One region of the Peribacillus sp. FSL E2-0159 genome, then DNA from elsewhere that is predicted to be linked to it. Evidence: a T-box and tRNA genes for the amino acid it is inferred to sense, from the RefSeq annotation. Region 1 holds a T-box; the other holds one or more tRNA genes.

Region 1 (11,967 bases):
CCACAAGCATATCGCTTTTGTAAGCGGAAACCCTTCCGCGCTGATAAATGAAATGAAATTGACTGGTTATAAACGAGGGTTGAAAGAAGCTGGGCTTTCATTTGATGAAAGTTATATAGTTGAAGGTGATTATACATATGATTCAGGAATTGAGTCTTTTGAAAAGTACCTGGAAGCTGAAAACAGACCGACGGCATTCATCGCCGGTGCTGATGAAATGGCGCTTGGAATTGTCCATGCCGCACAGGACAAAGGGTATAATGTTCCGGAAGACTTTGAAGTTATCAGCTTCGATAACACGAGATTGACATTGATGGTGCGTCCTCAAATCACGACGATCGTTCAACCTTTATATGATATAGGTGCGGTTGCGATGAGGCTTCTTACAAAGTTGATGAATAAAGAGCAAGTGGAGGAAGGTCTTGAAAAAGTAATCCTGCCACATCGGATTGAAAACCGTCAATCAACGAAATAAACTGGTTTGGAGAGTGTCCCGAGGGCACTCTCTTTTTGTTTCTCAAATGTATTCCCGAACAAAAAAGATCGTTTTTCAACGATCTTTTGGTTAACTTTGTTCATTGCTTCTCGACGTTTGCTTGGAAGACCTGAGGGGATAAAGGACCTTTTCAAGCGTCAGGGCATTCTTCTCGGTAATTTCAGGCTTCCTCGGAATGGGTTCGTATATATCCTCCATGTCATCCCATTCATCCGGTAGGGGAACAGGGGACTCAGACTGCCAGCAATCGAGCCATTCCTTTGATAGGGGACCTGAGATATCATTATTCGTCATTTCAAGCCAGACCCTCGCCCAAGCCCTCGGGACAACGCGCCATATATCATATCCGCCGCCGCCTACTGCAATCCACCGTCCTTCGCAATACTTATGGGCCATTTCGTGGGCCAACTTTGGTATTTCCCTATAAATCTTCATGGTGGCAGATAAATGGGTGAGCGGATCGTAATAATGGGAGTCGGCTCCGTTTTGCGTTAATATGACATCCGGTTTGAAGAACTCAATGACCTCTTTAAAGGAAGCCCTATAGCAATCGAGCCAGGATTCATCTTCAGTGAACGCATCGACCGGGATGTTGAATGAATAGCCGTAGCCTTTTCCTTGGCCCCGCTCGTTAATATTGCCGGTGCCGGGAAATAAGTAGCGCCCCGTTTCATGAATGGATAGGGTGCATACATCCGGATCATCATAAAATGACCATTGGACTCCGTCACCATGATGTGCATCGGTATCGACATACAAGACACGCGCCCCATATTTTTTTTGCAGGTATTTAATCGCGACCGAACTATCGTTGTAAATGCAAAAGCCCGAGGCTTTCCCACGGAAACCGTGATGCAGGCCACCGCCAAGATTAAGTGCGTGCAGGGACTGACCGGTCATGACAGCATCAACAGCCGTCAAGGTACCGCCTACAAGCAAGGCGCTTGCTTCGTGCATTTTGGGGAATATAGGGGTATCCTCTGTTCCTAGCCCATAATTTACTGCCTTTTCAGGAGGGAGATTTCCCTGGCCTGCCAATCTGACAGCGTTTACATAATGGTGATCATGGATCAGTTCCAATTCTGCATCGGTAGCCATTCTGGGCTTGATAATTTGGTCATCATTGATGGCATGGTGTTTTTTTAATAAATCAAGCGTGAGTTTAAGCCGTTTTTGATTGAATGGATGCTCATCGTTGAATTTGTAGGTAAGGAGTTCATCCGAATAGACGAAAAGGGATGTATCATTCATGTGAAATCCCCGGTAGACTAGGCCATAAAATGGTATAGCCTTCTTTCTTCAAATCCTCCACCACCATAAATGGATTCATCGTCTGTACACGAATCACAAGAATTTTATAATCGGTTCCATTTTTTTCAGGATAAACAAGGGTGCTCAGGATATTCGTATTGCGCCTTTTGAAAATATGGGCAATATCATGAAGTGAACCTGCCTTATCCGGGATTCTGATTTCGATTTGGGAACCGGGCTGATTGACTCCAGTCAACTCAACGTATGAATGAAGTAAATCAGAACCGGTTATGATGCCCACTAACTTCCTTCCCTTTACAATTGGAAGGCAGCTGATATTGTTGTCACAAAAAACAGCCCCGATTTCTTCCACGAAATCCAACGGGTGCCCCGTGATTATTTCCGTTTTCATGATGCTTGATAGTGGTTTTTGTAAATCATTTTTGTATTCTTCGGTACGGAATATAGAAGGGGCAGCATCCCGAATATCACGGTCGCTGACTAATCCGACAAGTTGAAAGCTGTCATCGACAATGGGTATATGGCGAATTCGCTTCTCCTTGATGATCAAGACAGCGCTATGGATTGTATCCGTTGGAGTGAGGGTGATAATATCCTCATTCATTATTGTTTCAACAATCATTTTCCTTCCTCCTCTTACTCGCCTCTTTAATACATAAACCGATTCATAAAACGTAATTGGTCGAACTTCTGGATGGATTCCGGCGGGACTCTTTTGCCAATACGAGCCATCAGGCAGTTGGCCGGGTGGGAACTGATTTCAGGATCATCTGTTGCAAAGTAGACCAAGCCACCCGCACTCATCATTTTTTCCATGATCTTGCGATATTCCCAAATATTCAGCCCTGTCCCTTTCAAATCCCAATGCCAATAGTATTCAGTGGTGATGATGATGAAGTCTTCAACCGAATCGTCTTCCATTGAAAGGCGAATTAGGTTCTTCCCGACGGAGGCACCCCGGTATTTAGGGATGACCTCGATTGCTCCAAGTTCAATCAGGTCCTCCATCTCGATTTCCGACCAGCGCTCCAAGGGATCGGGATATAAGTAAGTTACATAACCCACGATTGTTTCATTTTCACGGGCGATAAAGATCCTGCCCTCAGGTAAGTCTGCAATCTCTATTAACGCTTTATGCTGCAAAGCAGGCGGGCGAAAGGCGACCAAGTCTTCGTGAAACTCATAAGCCGACATTCTTTCGCCGCTTAACGGCCCCTCGATGATGAGCGTTCCGCTTAATGTCTGCAGTTCCTTAGTATAAAAGGTCTTATTATATTCCATTCTTTCACCACCCTTGTTATATAGTAATCTTACACTCTCGCATGTCTAGTTTGACCGAATGGAAAGCTTACATAAATTATACTTGAAAACAAGGGGCATAATTCAGAAAGTTCAAGGCATATTTGAATCTTTTGTTACAGTGCTTCTTCTTTCCCGGCCATCAATATGATTTAAATTAACTATATAACACTATACTAGGAATTTTCAAAATTCAGCAAACGGGATTTTCCCTAATATGGAAGTATTCAATATTTTAAAAATTGAGATAATTCTATCTTTATACTATAATAAAAATATAGAGCCGAATGAAGGGGGAGTTTGTCGTATGAATGTGAAAGCGTTACCAGTAGTGGAAGGTAATTTTAATTTAAAGAATTATGATGAAAAATACAAGAAGTTTGACTGGTCTGAGACGGAAAAGGAATTCTCCTGGTCTGAAACCGGTAAAGTGAATCTTGCATATGAAGCCATTGATCGCCATGTCGAAACATACAAAAAGAATAAAGTAGCCCTTTATTACAAAGATGATAATAGAAATGAAAAGTATACATTCAAGGAAATGAAAGATTATACGAACCAAGCGGCCAATGTGTTCAAGAACATTGCCAATGTTGAAAAAGGTGATCGTGTTTTCATCTTCATGCCTCGCTCCCCGGAGCTTTATTTTGCATTGTTGGGTGCGATTAAAACTGGAGCGGTCGTAGGGCCGTTGTTCGAAGCCTTCATGGAAGGCGCCATAAGGGATCGTCTTGAAGATAGTGAGGCAAGTGTGATTGTGACGACACCTGAACTCTTGCCGCGCGTCCCAGTGGATGAATTACCCCATTTAAAGCATATATTCTTGGTGGGGGAAAACATAAAAGAAGAAGGAAAGTACCATCACTTCAATAAAAAGTTAAAAGAAGCCGACAAAAAATTCGAAATTGAATGGGTGGATCGAAACGACGGTCTGATTCTTCACTATACCTCCGGTTCCACGGGCAAACCAAAAGGAGTGCTTCACGTTCATAACGCGATGATCCAGCATTATCAAACGGCAAGATGGGTCCTTGATTTGCAGGATGAAGATGTGTATTGGTGCACAGCGGACCCTGGATGGGTGACAGGGACGTCATACGGGATCTTTGGACCCTGGCTGACAGGAACATCGAATGTCATTGTAGGCGGGCGATTCAAGCCTGAATCCTGGTACAAGACCTTGGAGGATTTTGGCGTCACGGTATGGTATAGTGCCCCGACTGCCTTCAGGATGTTGATGGGCGCAGGCGATGAAATCGTTAAGCGGTTCGATTTGAGTTCTCTCCGCCATATTTTAAGTGTCGGTGAACCGCTGAACCCGGAAGTGGTGCGTTGGGGAATGAAGGTATTCAATCACCGGATCCATGATACATGGTGGATGACGGAGACCGGGGCCCAGGTCATCTGTAATTATCCTTGCCTGGAAATCAAACCGGGTTCGATGGGTAAACCGATTCCTGGTGTGAAAGCGGCAATAGTGGATGATCAAGGCAACGAGCTTCCGCCGCATAGAATGGGGAACCTTGCCATTAAGAAAGGATGGCCTTCGATGATGAAGACCGTCTGGAAGAATGAAGCGAAATATGAATCTTACTTTATGCCAGGTGATTGGTATGTTTCCGGAGATTCCGCATATATGGATGAAGATGGTTATTTCTGGTTCCAAGGCCGGGTTGATGATGTCATCATGACGGCAGGGGAGAGAGTAGGACCTTTCGAAGTGGAAAGCAAGTTGGTCGAGCATCCAGCCGTAGCTGAAGCGGGGGTCATCGGTAAGCCAGATCCAGTTCGGGGGGAAATTATCAAAGCGTTTATCGCCCTTCGTGACGGATACGATGCAAACGATGAGTTGATTGAGGAAATTCGTACATTTGTTAAGCATGGTCTAGCAGCACATGCCGCACCTCGTGAAATTGAATTCAGGGATAAACTTCCTAAAACAAGAAGCGGTAAAATAATGCGCCGTGTCTTGAAAGCTTGGGAGCTTGATCTGCCAACTGGTGATTTATCCTCGATGGAGGATTGAGAAACTGAGTCATACTGATTATTGAGAAAGAAAAGGCATCCATGTTCATTGCATGGATGCCTTTTTGGGTGATTATAGGAAAACAGGCTGTCGGGTTACCGACAGCCTGTTTTAGTTCAAAAAAGAGTGTCATTCTTCCTCTTCTTCGGCTTTATCCGTGTCTTGCTCTTTATCATTTACTGTGTCTTGAACTTTGTCGGTCTCTGGATTTTCTTTATCTGTATTCTCTTTGTTCTGATCTTTGTCTTGAGCTGGCTCTTTATTTTTATCTATATCCGTTTCTTTTTCTGTTTCTTTATCTGCTTCTGCTTCTTTATCTGTTTCTTTATCTGAACCGTTCTCTTCTTTAGAATCTGATTTTTTATCCTCGTTAGCTATTTTATCTTTTCCACGATCATCTTTATTTTTTGTGGATTCTTCTTTTGAACCAGTCTTTTTAGCGCCGCTTTCAACATGTTGAGAAGGGGATGATTCTTTACCGACTATGTCTACTGCCGTTACATAATAGGAACCGCCTGAGCCGACTTTGTAAACAAGACTCTCCCCAGCATTGATGCTCGCCACTTTTTTGCCGTCTTTATAGACACGATAACCGACGACATCTCCTTCATGATGCAGGCCCCATGTAATCTTATCGTTACTGATCGTTATGGATAGGGGATCGGGTGCTTTGCCATTATCATTCAATTTCGCTTTCGCCCCGACGACATTTCCTGATTTTTCGCCTCCAGGAATCACGGATCCCGGGTCATCGACATATTTCAATCCGATATCTGCAAATGAATCGGGATTCAACATGAACCCGCCGCTTGTGAATTCGCCAGGCGTTTGCGGAAGGGCTCCATAGCGTTTGCTTCCGACTGATACATATCGTCCATCTATGAAACTATCATCCGCCTTGGATGGAGCATATTTGGCGATGAATAAATCCGATTTGACAAGCCCGGCCTTTTGGCATGAACTTGAAGGCAGCAGCCCTGAAACGCCACAGAAGGAACGGCTTACAATTCCGCCCGGCATTTCAAATCGCTTATCGGGGTCGATGAGTTTAGGGTCGACTTTATATGCGGCATTGATCAGATCTGCCCAATAATACATATTACGTTTATTATATTCAAGACCATTATAGGTCCCTTGCAAGGATTTCGGTGTGTCATATCCCAGCCATGTACCGAATGATACATTAGGATTGGTGGCGACGAACCAAGCGTCCCAATAGTTTTGTGAAGTTCCGGTCTTACCTGCCCAATCACTCGAGAAAGCAAGTCGGTTCCTGACCGAAGCGGCTGTCCCGCTGTTTACGACATCACGCATCATATCAAGTGTCAGGTAAGCGGCTTGCGGAGAAAATACTTCCACTGGCTTCGCTTTATGTTCATAGATGACCTCGCCATCTTTCGATATGATTTTATCGATCATATAGGCATCGACGAACTCCCCTGAATTGGCAAATGTACCAAATGCATTGACGTTTTCTTCAACTGTTACACCGTTTGACATAGCTCCCAATGACATGGAAGGATTAGAGTAATCCGCTTTCGTCACTGTTGTAAAGCCCATTTTTTCCAAATAGGAAGCTGGACCTTGGTTGATTATTTTCATGTAAAAGAGCGCTGCCGGGATATTATAGGAATTCTTCAGTGCCTCACGCGCTGTCGTTACTCCCGTATAGCTACCGCCGCCATAGTTTCCTGGACGCCACATTTTTCCTGCTGGAATGGAAATGGGTACGTTGGCCGATACGCTTCCAGGTGAGATCTTTCCTAACTCTATTCCTGGGCCATATACGAGCAGCGGCTTCATCGTTGATCCGTTCGATCGCAGTGATGCGGTTGCATGGTTCGTCTGTTCCCGCTTGAAATCACGGCCACCTACGAAACTGATGATTCTTCCTGTTTTATTTTCGATTAGAATGGCCCCGGCTTCAACGGGCTCACTCACGGTTTTCATTTCTTTTGTATCAGGATCGACGACTTGTGCCGTCTTATCGTATCCGTAATTCGGATAGTTTTTCGTTACTTCCTGCATCTTGTCATAAATCTTTTTATTGATTGTCGTATAAATCTGATAGCCGTTTTGACGCAGCTTACGATCGGCAAGTGCTAAATATTGATCTTTTAAATCATCATTCTTTAAATCTTTCTCTTCATATCCATCTTCTTTTGCCAGACTGACAGATAGGATTTCGATGGAGCGTTTTTCGATTTCATAGGTGAGCCATGGATATTTCTCGGATGGCATCTCCGTTTTACCGATAAAGTCTTTTGTTATGTCGTATGCGTTTGCTTTATCATATTCTTCTTTTGTTATGTATCCGTTACTATACATCCGCTTTAAAACGGTTTTCATCCGGTTGATGCCGGGCTCTTGATTTTCTTTCAGTTTTCCTTTCTGGGTATATGGCGTATAACCGAAAGGACTTTGCGGCAATCCAGCAATAAAGGCTGATTGGGGCAGTGTCAGATCTTTGGCCTCCACGCCAAAAATACCTTCAGCGGCGGACTCGACACCAGCGATGTTGCGGCCTGAAGAGTTTCGTCCCAAAGTGGAGACGTTTAAGTAGGTTTCCAAAATCTCTTCTTTTTCAAAGAACTTTTCGACCCGGAGCGCTAGAAGGATTTCTTTTGCTTTCCGGTCAAATGATACTTCGTTGGTGAGGACCTGGTTTTTAATGAGCTGCTGTGTTAATGTACTTCCTCCCGATTGGACGGTTGCATTCGAAAATTCCTGGTAAACGGCACGCAGGATGGCTTTCGGGACAACTCCGTCATGCTCATAAAAATACTCATCCTCTGTAGCGATGACTGCATTTTTTAGATGCTCGGAAACTTTATCGATGGACACTTCTTCACGCTCAAGGTCACTCTTAAGCTTGCCCAAGTATACGTTATCAGCAAAGTATACTTCAGAGGTCTCTTCATAATTGTAAATGTCTTTTTTCAAATCCTCTTTTGAGCGTACCGGCTCATCATTGACGAGGGCAGCGAAATAGCCGGCCCCGACGCCGCCGGCGAATGAGAATCCTAGAATCCCGACAATAATGAGGATCAGCGTTAAATTCCAAATGACTTGGTATGTAACCCGCGCGTTCTTTTGTGTTTTTTCATTTTGAAAAAAACGGGTCAGCTGCTTCCAGATTGTTAGAAATCTATCTTTTTGATTATTATTCATCGTATCATACCCCCTGAAATCACATATATTATAGCATATAACAGGTAGGGGAAAGGGCATCTTTCTTATTTTTCTAGAATCTGTAAGGGTGATGTTGACAATGATTCTTATGTATGATAAAAGTTTATTAACAATAATAAAATGATTAAATGATCGCGATGATAGGACCCAGTAGTCAGACTATCCCTGTTTCAGAGAGCCGGTGGTTAGTGGAAATCGGTACAAATGGTATGATGAATTACTTCCTTGAGCATTTGCTGTGAAATGATTAGTAGCAGGAAACGGTTGACGGCCGTTATTCGTCTTGAGCGGAGGGCATATTATGTCCTCAAGTTGGGTGGTACCGCGAATTCATTCGTCCCTTCATATTTTATGAAGGGGCGTTTTTGTGTGCTTTTTGCGGGTTTTTCTAAGTTAGAGGAGGAATATTTAATGGAATTGCTTAAAGACCTCGAGTGGAGAGGGATTATTTATCAACAAACGGATGAAGAGGGTTTTAAGGACCTTTTAGAAAAAGAGAAAATTTCTTTATACTGTGGTGTAGATCCAACTGCGGATAGTATGCACATCGGACATCTATTGCCATTCTTGACATTGCGCCGTTTCCAGCAGCACGGTCATCGTCCACTTGTGCTAGTAGGCGGTGCGACTGGACTTATTGGTGATCCAAGCGGTAAAAAAGAGGAACGCCAGCTGCAAACGCTGGAAAAAGTACTTTATAATGCAGACTGCATAAAAGGGCAGCTATCCCACATCTTTGAATTCGACGGTGAAAATGGTGCGGTCATGGTCAATAACTATGACTGGATAGGTAAAATCGATATGGTTACGTTCTTGCGTGATTACGGGAAATACATCGGCATTAACTACATGCTGGCAAAAGATACGGTTGCTTCCCGCTTGGATACGGGAATTTCCTTTACTGAATTTGCGTACACGATCTTACAAGGAATTGATTTCGGTCATTTATACAGTAATTACGACTGTAAATTGCAAATTGGCGGCAGTGATCAATGGGGCAACATTACGACCGGGCTTGAAATGATCAGAAAATCCAATGATGAGAATGCTAAAGCATTCGGTATGACGATCCCGCTCGTAACGAAAGCGGATGGAACGAAATTCGGTAAAACGGAAGGTGGAGCGATTTGGCTTGACCCGGAAAAGACGACTCCGTATGAATTTTACCAATTCTGGATCAATACAGCCGATGCTGATGTAGTGAAATACTTGAAATTCTTCACATTCCTATCTCGTGAGGTGATTGAAGAGTTAGAGCAATCCGTACAGTCCGAACCGCATTTGCGTAAAGCGCAAAAAGCTTTAGGGGAAGAAATGACCCGTTTGATTCATGGTCAGGATGCTCTTGACCAAGCAATCAAAATCTCTGCCGCCCTATTCAGCGGCGAGGTGAAGAATTTAAGTGCAGCGGAAATCAAATTGGGCTTTAAAGATGTCCCTAGCTTCGAACGCGAAAGCAAGGAAGATATCGGTTTGGTCGATTTAATCGTTGAAGCGAAAATTTCACCATCAAAGCGTCAAGCCCGTGAAGATATTCAGAATGGGGCAATCTCCATAAATGGGGAGAAAGTGACAGATCTGCAATATGTAGTGACGGAAGCTGCCAAGATTGAAGGGGAGTTCATCCTCGTTCGTCGCGGCAAGAAGAAATACACATTAGTGAAATGATTGTTCAAAGCCCGGCTGAATCCCAGCCGGGCTTTGTCATGCAAGGGTGTTTAGGTGCAAAAAAAACCCCATCCAAGGATGGGGTTTTTGAAGTTATTAACGAGAGTAGAACTCAACGATAAGAGCTTCGTTAATTTCAGCAGGCAATTCAGAACGTTCTGGTAAACGAGTGAAAGTACCTTCTAATTTCTCAGCATCGAAAGTAAGGAAATCAGGAACGAAGTTAGTTGCTTCAACTGATTCTTTGATGATTGAGAAGTTGCGTGATTTTTCACGAACTGCGATTGTTTGTCCAAGAGACACTTTGTAAGATGGAATGTCTACGCGGCTTCCGTCTACAGTGATGTGACCGTGGTTAACAAGTTGACGTGCTTGACGACGTGTACGAGCTAAACCAAGACGGTAAACTAGGTTGTCAAGACGTGATTCAAGAAGAATCATGAAGTTTTCACCATGAACACCTTTAAGTTTGCCAGCGCGGTCGAACATTGAACGGAATTGACGTTCAGTGATTCCGTACATGTGACGAAGTTTTTGTTTCTCTTGTAGTTGCATTCCGTATTCAGAAATTTTTCTACGTTGGTTAGGACCATGTTGTCCTGGAGCATAAGGGCGTTTTTCTAATTCTTTACCAGTACCTGTTAGGGAAATTCCTAAACGACGGGATAGTTTCCAGCTTGGGCCAGTATAACGAGCCATAGGATGACTCCTCCTTTAAATGTTTTTATTTTGGTAAAATAAAAACCGTGTGAATGTACGATCATGACCATTTTGTTTTCATGTACCTTCGCCCTAGCAGCAGAGAGTTACGAGATACACCTCTGTATTGAGGAACAAAATGAGAACATAAAGGCTGTCACATAGGCTGCAATATTTTACACAAGGAGTATTGTATAATATTCTGCTCAATGAGTCAAGGACAGTTGTGATTAATTAAGGAATAGATAAAGAGAATCGCAGCAGGAAATACAATATATTTAAAAAATACAATTTTTAGGGAGTTTTTTTCAATTGTAAGCCTTAATGAAATATGAATACAGAATTATGGATGGTTTCCGACATTTCTTTGGAGCCCTTGCGATGGATGTGGTTCAATCCTGTTTCTTTTGCATCATTTCAAAGTGAAATAAAGGTTCTCTAAAAATGTCATGAGGCATTATATATTGCGAAGAATTCAGGAAAGGACCGGATACATGTATGTGGGCTCCTGTAATGGAAAAGGGAGCAGGCAAGGATTGCCGCTCCCTTTAACTTTATAGATGATTGGAAAGGATTTCAGCGAACTTCTCCAATCCTTGCTGATCCATTTCGTCAAAACGGTCCGTGACCGGGCTGTCGATATCGAGGACACCGTACAATTTTCCATCCTTCATGAGCGGTATGACAATTTCCGATCTTGATGCCGCATCGCAGGCGATATGTCCAGGGAATTGATGGACATCCTCTATGCGCAGGGTTTTTTCAGTTGCCGCTGAAGTTCCGCATACGCCCTTGCCCATTGGAATGCGGACACAGGCTGGTAGGCCCTGGAAGGGTCCTAGTATTAATTGGCCTTCTTCGTATAAATAAAAGCCGACCCAGTTAATCTCATCGAGAAACTGATTAAGTAAAGCTGCCGCATTGCTTAAATTGGCTAACTGGTTCGTTTCATCTTCGATTAAGGCAAGAAGTTGTTTTTGGACCAGTTCATAGTTTTTTTCTTTTTTTCCTTGATACATTTCGACATTAAACAAAAGCGTTCACCTGTCTTCCGCATATTTTTACAGCACTTTCTAATCATGATGCTTTATTGTTGGGAAATTGTCGAGAACTTACTAAAGGATTCAGGCTCTTCCGTGAAGAAGTAGTCCACAAGACTTGTCTCAAAGAAAGCGAGGGATTGCCTGAATGAATCGCCAGACGCCAACGAAACAAGCCATTGTGGAAGCTGCATTGCATTTATTTCATTTAAAAGGCTATCATGCTACATCCATACGGGATATTGCGAATAAAGCGAAAGTGAATGCTGCAAATA
Region 2 (11,967 bases), 1.7 Mb from region 1:
TTGCTCCAATTATTACGATGTTTTCCGGTTTCACTTTTGGAGCAAAACCATGGATATTGATTAGGTCCGGGTGTCCAACCCCAATACTGACAGCTAGGGGCATCCCGTGTATATTCCCTGATGGTGAAGTATCTTCCGTATTTAAATCCCCATGTGCGTCGTACCAAATCACACCTAAACTTTCATAGTGCTTTGCGACACCTGCCAGTGTACCTATAGCTATTGAATGGTCTCCCCCCAATACAAGCGGAAAGGAACCTCCTTCTATTATTTCATCAACTCTTGTAGCTAACTGGGTGTTCCCTTCTGCAACAAGCTGTAAGTTTTTTAGATTTGTCCCAGGCTCATCTGCATTTTCAGGACGCCCTACAATTATATCCCCTAAATCCTCTACTTCTATATTCAACTTTTCAAGACGCTCGACAATCTCTGCGCAGCGAATGGCACTAGGTCCCATATCCACCCCTCGCCTTGCTTGACCGAGGTCCATAGGCAATCCGATGACGGAAATTTTCTGAATAGACATACAATTCCCCCTTTCCACCATTTTATATCGTATATGCCGAGTGGTTCAACTCGACATTTTCATGTATAAAGATACACGTTTGACTATCACATATGTTTTTTGAAAAAAATATTTTCTGGGGATTAGTATACCCAACTATTTCTTAAACAAAAAAAGTCTTAAACCATTTTTGGTTTAAGACGTAAGTTTTGGTGTATGTAGTTGATGGTGGAGCCTAGCGGGATCGAACCGCTGACCTCCTGCGTGCAAGGCAGGCGCTCTCCCAGCTGAGCTAAGGCCCCTAAGGGATTTAAAATATATTAAGCGGAAGACGGGATTCGAACCCGCGACCCCAACCTTGGCAAGGTTGTATTCTACCACTGAACTACTTCCGCAAATGGCTGGGCTAGAAGGGATCGAACCTTCGCATGACGGAATCAAAATCCGTTGCCTTACCGCTTGGCTATAGCCCAATATATGTTATGAAAAGATTAATGGTCAACAAAATAAAAAGGTGGTAATCATACATTTCCCCAATACAGAGAATATATAACTGATCCACAGGATTTTATTAAAATGGTGGAGGGGGGCAGATTCGAACTGCCGAACCCGAAGGAGCGGATTTACAGTCCGCCGCGTTTAGCCACTTCGCTACCCCTCCGCACTATATGGTTGTAAATGGTGCCGGCAAGAGGACTTGAACCCCCAACCTACTGATTACAAGTCAGTTGCTCTACCAGTTGAGCTACACCGGCAAGTAAAGAATAAAATGGTGGAGGATGACGGGATCGAACCGCCGACCCTCTGCTTGTAAGGCAGATGCTCTCCCAGCTGAGCTAATCCTCCGTTTTAATGAATTAAGAAATGGTGACCCGTACGGGATTCGAACCCGTGTTACCGCCGTGAAAGGGCGGTGTCTTAACCGCTTGACCAACGGGCCGAACTGTTTTGTGTTCATAGATAGATTGGGAAGCTCCCAAGCGGATTCGAACCGCTGACCTCTTCCTTACCATGGAAGTGCTCTACCTACTGAGCTATGGAAGCATATGGCTCCGCAGGTAGGACTCGAACCTACGACCGTTCGGTTAACAGCCGAATGCTCTACCACTGAGCTACTGCGGAATAATATAATGTTTCCTAAAACCCATTTAAAGATTTAAATGAATAGCCTGGCAACGTCCTACTCTCACAGGGGGAAACCCCCAACTACCATCGGCGCTGAAGAACTTAACTTCCGTGTTCGGAATGGGTACGGGTATGACCTCTTCGCCATCATTGCCAGACTATATTCATTTTTGAAGAATTTTCATTCCTTCAAAACTAGATAATAATAAGAAGGTATTTCATTTTTTTAAAGCGTTGGTTAAGTCCTCGATCTATTAGTATCAGTCAGCTCCACATGTCGCCACGCTTCCACCTCTGACCTATCAACCTGATCATCTTTCAGGGATCTTACTAGCTTGCGCCATGGGAAATCTCATCTTGAGGGGGGCTTCATGCTTAGATGCTTTCAGCACTTATCCCGTCCGCACGTAGCTACCCAGCTATGCCTTTGGCAAGACAACTGGTACACCAGCGGTGCGTCCATCCCGGTCCTCTCGTACTAAGGACAGCTCCTCTCAAATTTCCTGCGCCCGCGACGGATAGGGACCGAACTGTCTCACGACGTTCTGAACCCAGCTCGCGTACCGCTTTAATGGGCGAACAGCCCAACCCTTGGGACCGACTACAGCCCCAGGATGCGATGAGCCGACATCGAGGTGCCAAACCTCCCCGTCGATGTGGACTCTTGGGGGAGATAAGCCTGTTATCCCCGGGGTAGCTTTTATCCGTTGAGCGATGGCCCTTCCATGCGGAACCACCGGATCACTAAGCCCGACTTTCGTCCCTGCTCGACTTGTAGGTCTCGCAGTCAAGCTCCCTTGTGCCTTTACACTCTACGAATGATTTCCAACCATTCTGAGGGAACCTTTGGGCGCCTCCGTTACTCTTTAGGAGGCGACCGCCCCAGTCAAACTGCCCACCTGACACTGTCTCCCACCCCGATAAGGGGCGCGGGTTAGAATTTCAATACAGCCAGGGTAGTATCCCACCAACGCCTCCACCGAAGCTAGCGCTCCGGCTTCTCAGGCTCCTACCTATCCTGTACAAGCTGTACCAAAATTCAATATCAGGCTGCAGTAAAGCTCCACGGGGTCTTTCCGTCCTGTCGCGGGTAACCTGCATCTTCACAGGTACTATAATTTCACCGAGTCTCTCGTTGAGACAGTGCCCAGATCGTTACACCTTTCGTGCGGGTCGGAACTTACCCGACAAGGAATTTCGCTACCTTAGGACCGTTATAGTTACGGCCGCCGTTTACTGGGGCTTCGGTTCAAAGCTTCGCTTGCGCTAACCTCTCCCCTTAACCTTCCAGCACCGGGCAGGTGTCAGCCCCTATACTTCGCCTTGCGGCTTCGCAGAGACCTGTGTTTTTGCTAAACAGTCGCCTGGGCCTATTCACTGCGGCTTTTCTGGGCTATTCACCCTAAAAAGCACCCCTTCTCCCGAAGTTACGGGGTCATTTTGCCGAGTTCCTTAACGAGAGTTCTCTCGCACACCTTAGGATTCTCTCCTCGCCTACCTGTGTCGGTTTGCGGTACGGGCACCTTACATCTCACTAGAGGCTTTTCTTGGCAGCGTGGAATCAGGAACTTCGGTACTATATTTCCCTCGCCATCACAGCTCCGCCTTAATGGAAACGGGATTTGCCTCGTTTCCGGCCTAACTGCTTGGACGCGCATATCCAACAGCGCGCTTACCCTATCCTTCTGCGTCCCCCCATCGTTCAAACGATGTATAGGTGGTACAGGAATATCAACCTGTTGTCCATCGCCTACGCCTTTCGGCCTCGGCTTAGGTCCCGACTAACCCTGAGCGGACGAGCCTTCCTCAGGAAACCTTAGGCATTCGGTGGAAGGGATTCTCACCCTTCTTTCGCTACTCATACCGGCATTCTCACTTCTAAGCGCTCCACCAGTCCTTCCGGTCTGACTTCAACGCCCTTAGAACGCTCTCCTACCATCGACACCATACGGTGTCAATCCACAGCTTCGGTGATACGTTTAGCCCCGGTACATTTTCGGCGCGGAGTCACTCGACCAGTGAGCTATTACGCACTCTTTAAATGGTGGCTGCTTCTGAGCCAACATCCTGGTTGTCTAAGCAACTCCACATCCTTTTCCACTTAACGTATACTTTGGGACCTTAGCTGGTGGTCTGGGCTGTTTCCCTTTCGACTACGGATCTTATCACTCGCAGTCTGACTCCCAAGAATAAGTATTTGGCATTCGGAGTTTGACTGAATTCGGTAACCCGTTGGGGGCCCCTAGTCCAATCAGTGCTCTACCTCCAATACTCTCATCTTGAGGCTAGCCCTAAAGCTATTTCGGAGAGAACCAGCTATCTCCAGGTTCGATTGGAATTTCTCCGCTACCCACACCTCATCCCCGCACTTTTCAACGTGCGTGGGTTCGGGCCTCCATTCAGTGTTACCTGAACTTCACCCTGGACATGGGTAGATCACCTGGTTTCGGGTCTACGACCTCATACTCATTCGCCCTATTCAGACTCGCTTTCGCTGCGGCTCCGTCTTATCAACTTAACCTCGCATGAAATCGTAACTCGCCGGTTCATTCTACAAAAGGCACGCCATTACCCATTAACGGGCTTTGACTACTTGTAGGCACACGGTTTCAGGATCTATTTCACTCCCCTTCCGGGGTGCTTTTCACCTTTCCCTCACGGTACTGGTTCACTATCGGTCACTAGGGAGTATTTAGCCTTGGGAGATGGTCCTCCCTGCTTCCGACGGGATTTCTCGTGTCCCGCCGTACTCAGGATCCACTCAGGAGGGAACGAAGTTTCAACTACAGGGTTTTTACCTTCTTTGACGGACCTTTCCAGATCACTTCATTTACCCCGTTCCTTTGTAACTCCATGTTGAGTGTCCTACAACCCCAAGAGGCAAGCCTCTTGGTTTGGGCTAATTCCGTTTCGCTCGCCGCTACTCAGGAAATCGCATTTGCTTTCTCTTCCTCCGGGTACTTAGATGTTTCAGTTCCCCGGGTCTGCCTTCAGTACCCTATGTATTCAGGTAAAGATACTGTTCCATTACGAACAGTGGGTTTCCCCATTCGGAAATCTCCGGATCAAAGCTTACTTACAGCTCCCCGAAGCATATCGGTGTTAGTCCCGTCCTTCATCGGCTCCTAGTGCCAAGGCATCCACCGTGCGCCCTTTCTAACTTAACCGTTAAAAAAGATCTTACAGATGCTTTGAAAAAAATTAATTGCCTTCTATCTATTATCTAGTTTTCAAGGAACAAAGCAGAAAGAATCCATCACATCGTGATGTTTGTCTTTCCTATTTGAATGAATTACTCATTCAAAACTGAACAAAACAAAAGCGCTCTCGTAATTATCCTTAGAAAGGAGGTGATCCAGCCGCACCTTCCGATACGGCTACCTTGTTACGACTTCACCCCAATCATCTGTCCCACCTTAGGCGGCTGGCTCCATAAAGGTTACCTCACCGACTTCGGGTGTTACAAACTCTCGTGGTGTGACGGGCGGTGTGTACAAGGCCCGGGAACGTATTCACCGCGGCATGCTGATCCGCGATTACTAGCGATTCCGGCTTCATGTAGGCGAGTTGCAGCCTACAATCCGAACTGAGAATGGCTTTATGGGATTCGCTTACCTTCGCAGGTTTGCAGCCCTTTGTACCATCCATTGTAGCACGTGTGTAGCCCAGGTCATAAGGGGCATGATGATTTGACGTCATCCCCACCTTCCTCCGGTTTGTCACCGGCAGTCACCTTAGAGTGCCCAACTGAATGCTGGCAACTAAGATCAAGGGTTGCGCTCGTTGCGGGACTTAACCCAACATCTCACGACACGAGCTGACGACAACCATGCACCACCTGTCACTCTGTCCCCCGAAGGGGAAAGCCCTATCTCTAGGGTTGTCAGAGGATGTCAAGACCTGGTAAGGTTCTTCGCGTTGCTTCGAATTAAACCACATGCTCCACCGCTTGTGCGGGCCCCCGTCAATTCCTTTGAGTTTCAGCCTTGCGGCCGTACTCCCCAGGCGGAGTGCTTAATGCGTTAGCTGCAGCACTAAAGGGCGGAAACCCTCTAACACTTAGCACTCATCGTTTACGGCGTGGACTACCAGGGTATCTAATCCTGTTTGCTCCCCACGCTTTCGCGCCTCAGTGTCAGTTACAGACCAGAAAGTCGCCTTCGCCACTGGTGTTCCTCCAAATCTCTACGCATTTCACCGCTACACTTGGAATTCCACTTTCCTCTTCTGCACTCAAGTTCCCCAGTTTCCAATGACCCTCCACGGTTGAGCCGTGGGCTTTCACATCAGACTTAAGGAACCACCTGCGCGCGCTTTACGCCCAATAATTCCGGACAACGCTTGCCACCTACGTATTACCGCGGCTGCTGGCACGTAGTTAGCCGTGGCTTTCTGGTTAGGTACCGTCAAGGTACCAGCAGTTACTCTGGTACTTGTTCTTCCCTAACAACAGAACTTTACGACCCGAAGGCCTTCTTCGTTCACGCGGCGTTGCTCCGTCAGACTTTCGTCCATTGCGGAAGATTCCCTACTGCTGCCTCCCGTAGGAGTCTGGGCCGTGTCTCAGTCCCAGTGTGGCCGATCACCCTCTCAGGTCGGCTACGCATCGTCGCCTTGGTGAGCCATTACCTCACCAACTAGCTAATGCGCCGCGGGCCCATCTATAAGTGACAGCGTAAACCGTCTTTCCATCTTCTCTCATGCGAGAAAAGAACGTATCCGGTATTAGCTCCGGTTTCCCGAAGTTATCCCAGTCTTATAGGCAGGTTGCCCACGTGTTACTCACCCGTCCGCCGCTAATCTCAGGGAGCAAGCTCCCGTCGATTCGCTCGACTTGCATGTATTAGGCACGCCGCCAGCGTTCGTCCTGAGCCAGGATCAAACTCTCCGAAGAAATGTTTGACTTGCTCATTTGCTTTTTTAATAGTGTGTGCTCACTTAAAATTTAACGTTGGCGCTTTGTTTTGTTCAGTTTTCAAAGAGCAATTTGTTCGCCATCTCTCTTAGCGACTTTAATATCTTAACATCTTATTGCCACTTCGTCAATAAGTTTTTTAAAAAAGTTTTTTTCATTCTTTTTCAAAAGCTTTTATGTTGCAGCAACTTTTATAATATAACAGCGTATAAATTAATAGTCAATAGATTTTTTGAATATAATTCACTTTTAAATATTATGACTGATTCCACTTGGATAAATTCGTTTTTCCCCTCATATACATTAGGCATTCCTCCTTGGTGCTCACCCTTTTAAACAGCCTGAAAAGGATGTTATATTTCTCGTTTATTGCCCTTTTTACTAAGTGGTCAATTCTGTCATCCTGCAAATCGAATAATATTTCATCCATCTCTCTTTTTAAAAGGTACTCCAATTCCATCTTTTCTTTGTCATTAATCAATAAACCCAGCATGGTTCACACCTCCATCAGACAGCTTTCCCCATTCCCATCAATTTTATGAATTTTCAACTGATTTTTTTGCATAACAATAATCCTCGCGCATAAATTTGAAGACAAGAGTCTTATGGACAAGGGGATGGATTAATGAAATTTTTCATGGTGCTTCGAGCCAAGAACATCAAATATTATTCGTTAATTTTACTTACGGCACTTTTTACCGCTTGGTTCCTTTTTGTACAAAACATTCTTCATGCCCCCGTTTTTTCTACAGAGGATGGGCCGAAAGCGGTTTATAAAGGGGAAAAGAATGTTGCGATCACGTTCAATATTGGCTGGGGTGATGAGAAAGCCGCTCCGATAATAAAGACATTAAAAAGTGAAAAGATTAAATCTGCCACTTTTTTCCTATCGGGATCTTGGGCTGAACGTCATCCGGATATAGTAGCCGAAATTGTGAAAGAAGGATATGAAATCGGCATCCTCGGTTATGATTATAAGGATTATTCCGAAATGGAAGATCAAGAAATCATCCGGGATATTTCTAAAGCCCAGGAAGCATTTAAAAAGCTTAACGTAAAAAATATAGAACTTTTACGCGCTCCCACCGGTCACTTTGATAAACGCCTCTTAAAGATCAGTGAGAAATTCGGATACACCGTTGTCCATTGGAGCATCGATTCAAAGGATTGGACCAATCCAGGTGTGGAACGGATCGTTCAGAACATCACCAAGGCCCAAAAGGGTGATATCATCTTATTACATGCTTCAGACTCAGCAAAACAAACGAATAAGGCATTGCCAGAGTTAATAAGTGAACTACGAACAAAAAATTTAAACTTCGTTAACGTTTCCGAAATGATTTCCAATTCATCAGCAAGCAGTGAGGAAATCCGCTGAATGAAAAAACTGCGTACTAATGGTTTCCATGAACCTTTAGTACGCAGTTTTTTGTTTTGACTTCCCTATGTATGGCCCGACTTACATATAGGTTAGCTGCCTTTACCTAATTCACCGGCCTTCATTTTTCCCTTTGCTGGAGTTTGCTTACGCCCTCTTTTACTGGCCAATTCCTTTTGTGACCGTTCAATCAATTTGCTCAGGACCAATAATTGATAAGCATTGCAGACTAGCAACGGAAACAGCATGAAGTAAAGCCAGCTTTCATCATTGGCACTTAGGACAGGTATCCACTCCAAAACCGTGACCACGACCATGAAAAATAAGGCCGGTATAAACGACTGTTTATTCGTTTGTTTCATTTTAAAATAAGCTGTAACAAGCCCCGCGGCCAATACAACCAATGCTAACACGATGTAGGAACTGATCCCCTCGCCTGAACCAAAGCTAAGATATCGCAGGTAAACAAGATCGAATACAACAAAAAGAATGAGTACAAGCTGAACGGCATTCCATAAGGAAGCGCTTTTAAATATCCCTAGACCAAAACGATGTATCGTTAAATAGGCAAAAAAGCCGGCTTGGCTTATGACACTGAAAATTAATCCAACACCGAATAACCAAATAAAAGTTGATAGGATGGCACTGACTTCAAAAGAAGAAAAATAAGGCTTAAACTCACTCCATCGAGCCAAGAACCCTACAACTCCGCCCGTTACGCCACCTATAAGCAATGTTGTTAAAAACAATTTAACTAAATTACGGCTGTTCATTGTTTTCCTCCATACATTTCTATTTCATTTCCTTAATTGTACCAACCAAATTTGGAAAAATCCACTTATTCCACCAAGGAATAATATCGCCGATTGGAACCATATTAACAATATGAAGTATGAAAGGGGCCCTGCGTATGAGAGTGGGAGTTGCTTTGCTTTTCACGTCATTCTTACTCGTTTGTTCCGGTTGTGCACAAAATGGAACAGGCGCAGAAAAAATGGAGTATGAAGAGACAAAGAAAATGGTCGTTGATATCTTGAAGACAGATGATGGAAAAAAAGCCATCCAGGATATCATAGCTGATGATAAAACGAAAGCTGAACTTATTATGGATTCCGATGTCATTAAGAAATCCATTGAAGATATGGTCACTTCAGATAAAGGGAAGGAATTTTGGAAAAAGACATTTAATGATCCTGAATTTGCCTCCGCTTATGCTAAAGCATTAGAAGATGAACATAAAAAGGTATTGAAGGACTTAACTGCTGATCCTCAGTATCGTGGAATGCTCATGGAAATAATGAAAGAACCGGATATGGAAAAAGAAATGAATAAATTATTAAAAACCAAAGAAATGCGTGCCGTCTATAAAGAGCTGATCATCGAAACAATGGAGAGTCCGCTCGTTCAAGCGAAAATGCAAGAAAGATTGGATAAAGCAGCCACTAAAGCGGTAGAGAAGGAAAACAAGGAGAAAAAGGAAAAAGAATAAAATGAAGGCTGATTCCAATTGGAATCAGCCTTCATTTTATTGTAGTTTTTCAATGACCTTTTTAGCAATGTCCTCGTAAATCCTGCCAAGCCTATGGTCCGCTGCGTAAATCGATGGAGCAAAGTCCTCTTCATTCCAATCTGGCTGTTGCAGGGGAAGTTGACCTAAAACTTCTGTCCGAAGCTCTTCTGCAAGCTTCACGCCGCCGCCTTTTCCGAATACATATTCTTTTTCACCAGTCGTTTTACTTTCGAAGAATGACATATTCTCTATGACACCAATGACTTCGTGTTCTGTCTTGATGGCCATGGCACCAGCTCTAGCAGCAACGAAGGCTGCAGTCGGATGCGGTGTCGTAACGATGATTTCTTTACATGAAGGGAGCATCGTGTGAACGTCCAAAGCAACATCACCTGTACCCGGCGGTAAGTCAAGGACCAAATAATCCAAATCTCCCCATTCCACTTCATTAAAGAAACTGTTAAGCATTTTACCCAGCATCGGTCCTCTCCAGATGATCGGCGCGTTATCCTCTACAAAAAAGCCCATGGAGATAACTTGGACGCCAAAGCGTTCTACAGGAATGATTTTTTCCCCGCGAACAACCGGTCTTTTTGTTATCCCCATCATATCAGGTACGCTGAATCCATAAATATCGGCGTCAACCAGTCCGACCTTTTTACCCAAACGAGCAAGTGAAGTAGCGAAATTAACTGAAATCGTAGATTTTCCCACCCCGCCTTTACCACTGGCGATCGCAATGAATTGTGTCTTGCTGTTAGGCCCAAGCAAACCTTGGCCCGCCTCATCCTGAGGAATGCTTTCACGATGCTTAGCTAACTCCTCTTCTGAAAGTTCCGTGAAACGGATGCCTACAGATTCCGCTCCGTTCGTTTTCAGCAAGTCCACAACTTCCGATTGCATTTGCATTTGTTCGGCAGTCCCCGTTTTCGCAATCGCAAGTTTAACGCTTACATGATTCTTTTCAGGTTTTATTTTGATTTCTATAATTCCATTTGTCTCTTCAAGGTTTTTATGTAGAAAAGGGTCTTTTAGATCCTTTAATAAATTCAGCACTTTCTCTTCTGTTAACAAGTCGAGCACCCCTTTGAAATTTATTTTCCCATTTTTCAGTATAACATATTACGAAAAGAAAGCTTATTATCTACCCTGCATCCGAAACCAGATTATTTTCCCATAATAAAAAGGCCTTGTACCTTACAAGACCCAGACATCACTCTTCATCAGATAGTTTCCCCTCTGTAAAGTACCGTAAAATACCCATATATATCGAACTGGCAACCTTTTCTTGATACTTATCACTGATAAGACGTTCCCTTTCCTCAGAATTGGAAAGAAATCCAATTTCCACAAGTGCTCCCGGTTTCTTTGCATTATTCATCAAATACACATTATTAATCGTTTTTGCATCACGCTTTGTATTTTCCAGGTTTCTAATGATTTCAGTCTGAATGAATTTTGCCACCTGTTCATTTTCCTCGAACCTGCTTGTATAAAATGTCTGTGCACCTTTCGATGACGCTGATGGAAAAGAGTTCAAATGAATGCTTAAGAATAAGTCCGCTTCCGAATCATTGATCATTTCAACCCGATTCCGTAAGTCCTCTTGTTTTCGCTGGCGGATCCCCTTCGTATTACCCTGTGCCAAATCCTCATCCTTCTCACGGGTCATGATGACAAGGGCACCCTGTTCCTGTAAATAGTCCCTGACCTTTAATGAAACGGAAAGGGCAATTTCCTTTTCCATTACCTCTTGTACATTTGCCCCGCCATCCATTCCTCCGTGACCTGCATCCAGAATGATGACCTTACCTGCCAACGGAAGGTTCCAGGAGTCCCATGAATCATCTTCAACAAATTTAAAAGTCACAATTAAAAAAAGGACAAACAATCCCATAGCGATTCCTGTATATTTCAGCTTTCTGCGCATGACCGTTCCCCTTCCATGATCTCTCTACTAAAAAGTATGGGACAAACCATGGAATTAGAACAAGGAATGGGATTTTTGCCTTCTTAATGCAGTTTCATTTTATATCGTTTTTCTCCAGTCTTAAAGCCGTCCAGCCACCAATCCCCCACAAACCCTTCACAGCAATAAAATAAACCTTCATCGAAAGCGTTATTCGCTGTAACTTCCCGCCAATACAAAATAAAGTTAAAAAGCGTATCGACCAAAAACTTCTCTTCCTTCCAACACCTGGCCCTTACATCTTCTTCCGACTCACCATAATAGCCAAACTTACTATAGTTCGCTCCTAATAAATAAGCCTCGATGGCAACATCAAAGTAGCCTTCCTCCAAAACATCCATCAAATCCTGTCCAAAGTAACGCTGAATCCTTCCCTTCATATCCTCGATGGAAAGTTCCCTGAGCAATCTACGTTCGAACTTCAATTGCCTTTCCCTTTGCATCTCCTGTAAACCTAATATCACAGCCATATTTCACCTCCGGGGCGATTCCCCATTTCCCAAAATTATTTCCCAAGACATAATTTAGTTTTTGCGTTCTATTTTGAACCATTCATTTATTCCAT

Evidence for each region. A T-box is a leader RNA that pairs with one kind of tRNA and senses whether it is charged. The one in region 1 lies ahead of tyrS (tyrosine--tRNA ligase), so its partner is inferred to be a tRNA-Tyr.
Region 2: it has a tRNA-Tyr gene. The T-box ahead of tyrS (tyrosine--tRNA ligase) is inferred to sense a tRNA for this amino acid. The anticodon was not compared.

The regions. Positions count from the first base shown of each region.
Region 1 covers NZ_CP152053.1:4,319,571-4,331,537, reverse strand. Annotated here, with positions in the region: gene ccpA (catabolite control protein A) at 1-475, shown strand, start outside; gene NYE63_RS21115 (acetoin utilization protein AcuC) at 566-1,747, opposite strand; gene NYE63_RS21110 (acetoin utilization AcuB family protein) at 1,740-2,390, opposite strand; gene NYE63_RS21105 (GNAT family N-acetyltransferase) at 2,417-3,049, opposite strand; gene acsA (acetate--CoA ligase) at 3,375-5,093, shown strand; gene NYE63_RS21095 (transglycosylase domain-containing protein) at 5,223-8,264, opposite strand; T-box leader at 8,414-8,630, shown strand; gene tyrS (tyrosine--tRNA ligase) at 8,697-9,953, shown strand; gene rpsD (30S ribosomal protein S4) at 10,050-10,652, opposite strand; gene NYE63_RS21080 (GAF domain-containing protein) at 11,207-11,686, opposite strand; gene refZ (forespore capture DNA-binding protein RefZ) at 11,841-11,967, shown strand, end outside.
Region 2 covers NZ_CP152053.1:158,585-170,551, reverse strand. Annotated here, with positions in the region: gene rocF (arginase) at 1-520, opposite strand, end outside; tRNA gene NYE63_RS00985 (tRNA-Ala) at 732-807, opposite strand; tRNA gene NYE63_RS00980 (tRNA-Gly) at 829-900, opposite strand; tRNA gene NYE63_RS00975 (tRNA-Gln) at 904-978, opposite strand; tRNA gene NYE63_RS00970 (tRNA-Tyr) at 1,083-1,166, opposite strand; tRNA gene NYE63_RS00965 (tRNA-Thr) at 1,185-1,260, opposite strand; tRNA gene NYE63_RS00960 (tRNA-Val) at 1,276-1,351, opposite strand; tRNA gene NYE63_RS00955 (tRNA-Glu) at 1,371-1,445, opposite strand; tRNA gene NYE63_RS00950 (tRNA-Thr) at 1,477-1,549, opposite strand; tRNA gene NYE63_RS00945 (tRNA-Asn) at 1,553-1,627, opposite strand; rRNA gene rrf (5S ribosomal RNA) at 1,673-1,788, opposite strand; rRNA gene NYE63_RS00935 (23S ribosomal RNA) at 1,865-4,797, opposite strand; rRNA gene NYE63_RS00930 (16S ribosomal RNA) at 4,974-6,524, opposite strand; gene NYE63_RS00925 (hypothetical protein) at 6,802-7,038, opposite strand; gene pdaB (polysaccharide deacetylase family sporulation protein PdaB) at 7,171-7,923, shown strand; gene NYE63_RS00915 (KinB-signaling pathway activation protein) at 8,016-8,696, opposite strand; gene gerD (spore germination lipoprotein GerD) at 8,834-9,412, shown strand; gene NYE63_RS00905 (Mrp/NBP35 family ATP-binding protein) at 9,449-10,507, opposite strand; gene cwlD (N-acetylmuramoyl-L-alanine amidase CwlD) at 10,647-11,363, opposite strand; gene NYE63_RS00895 (DUF2521 family protein) at 11,447-11,872, opposite strand.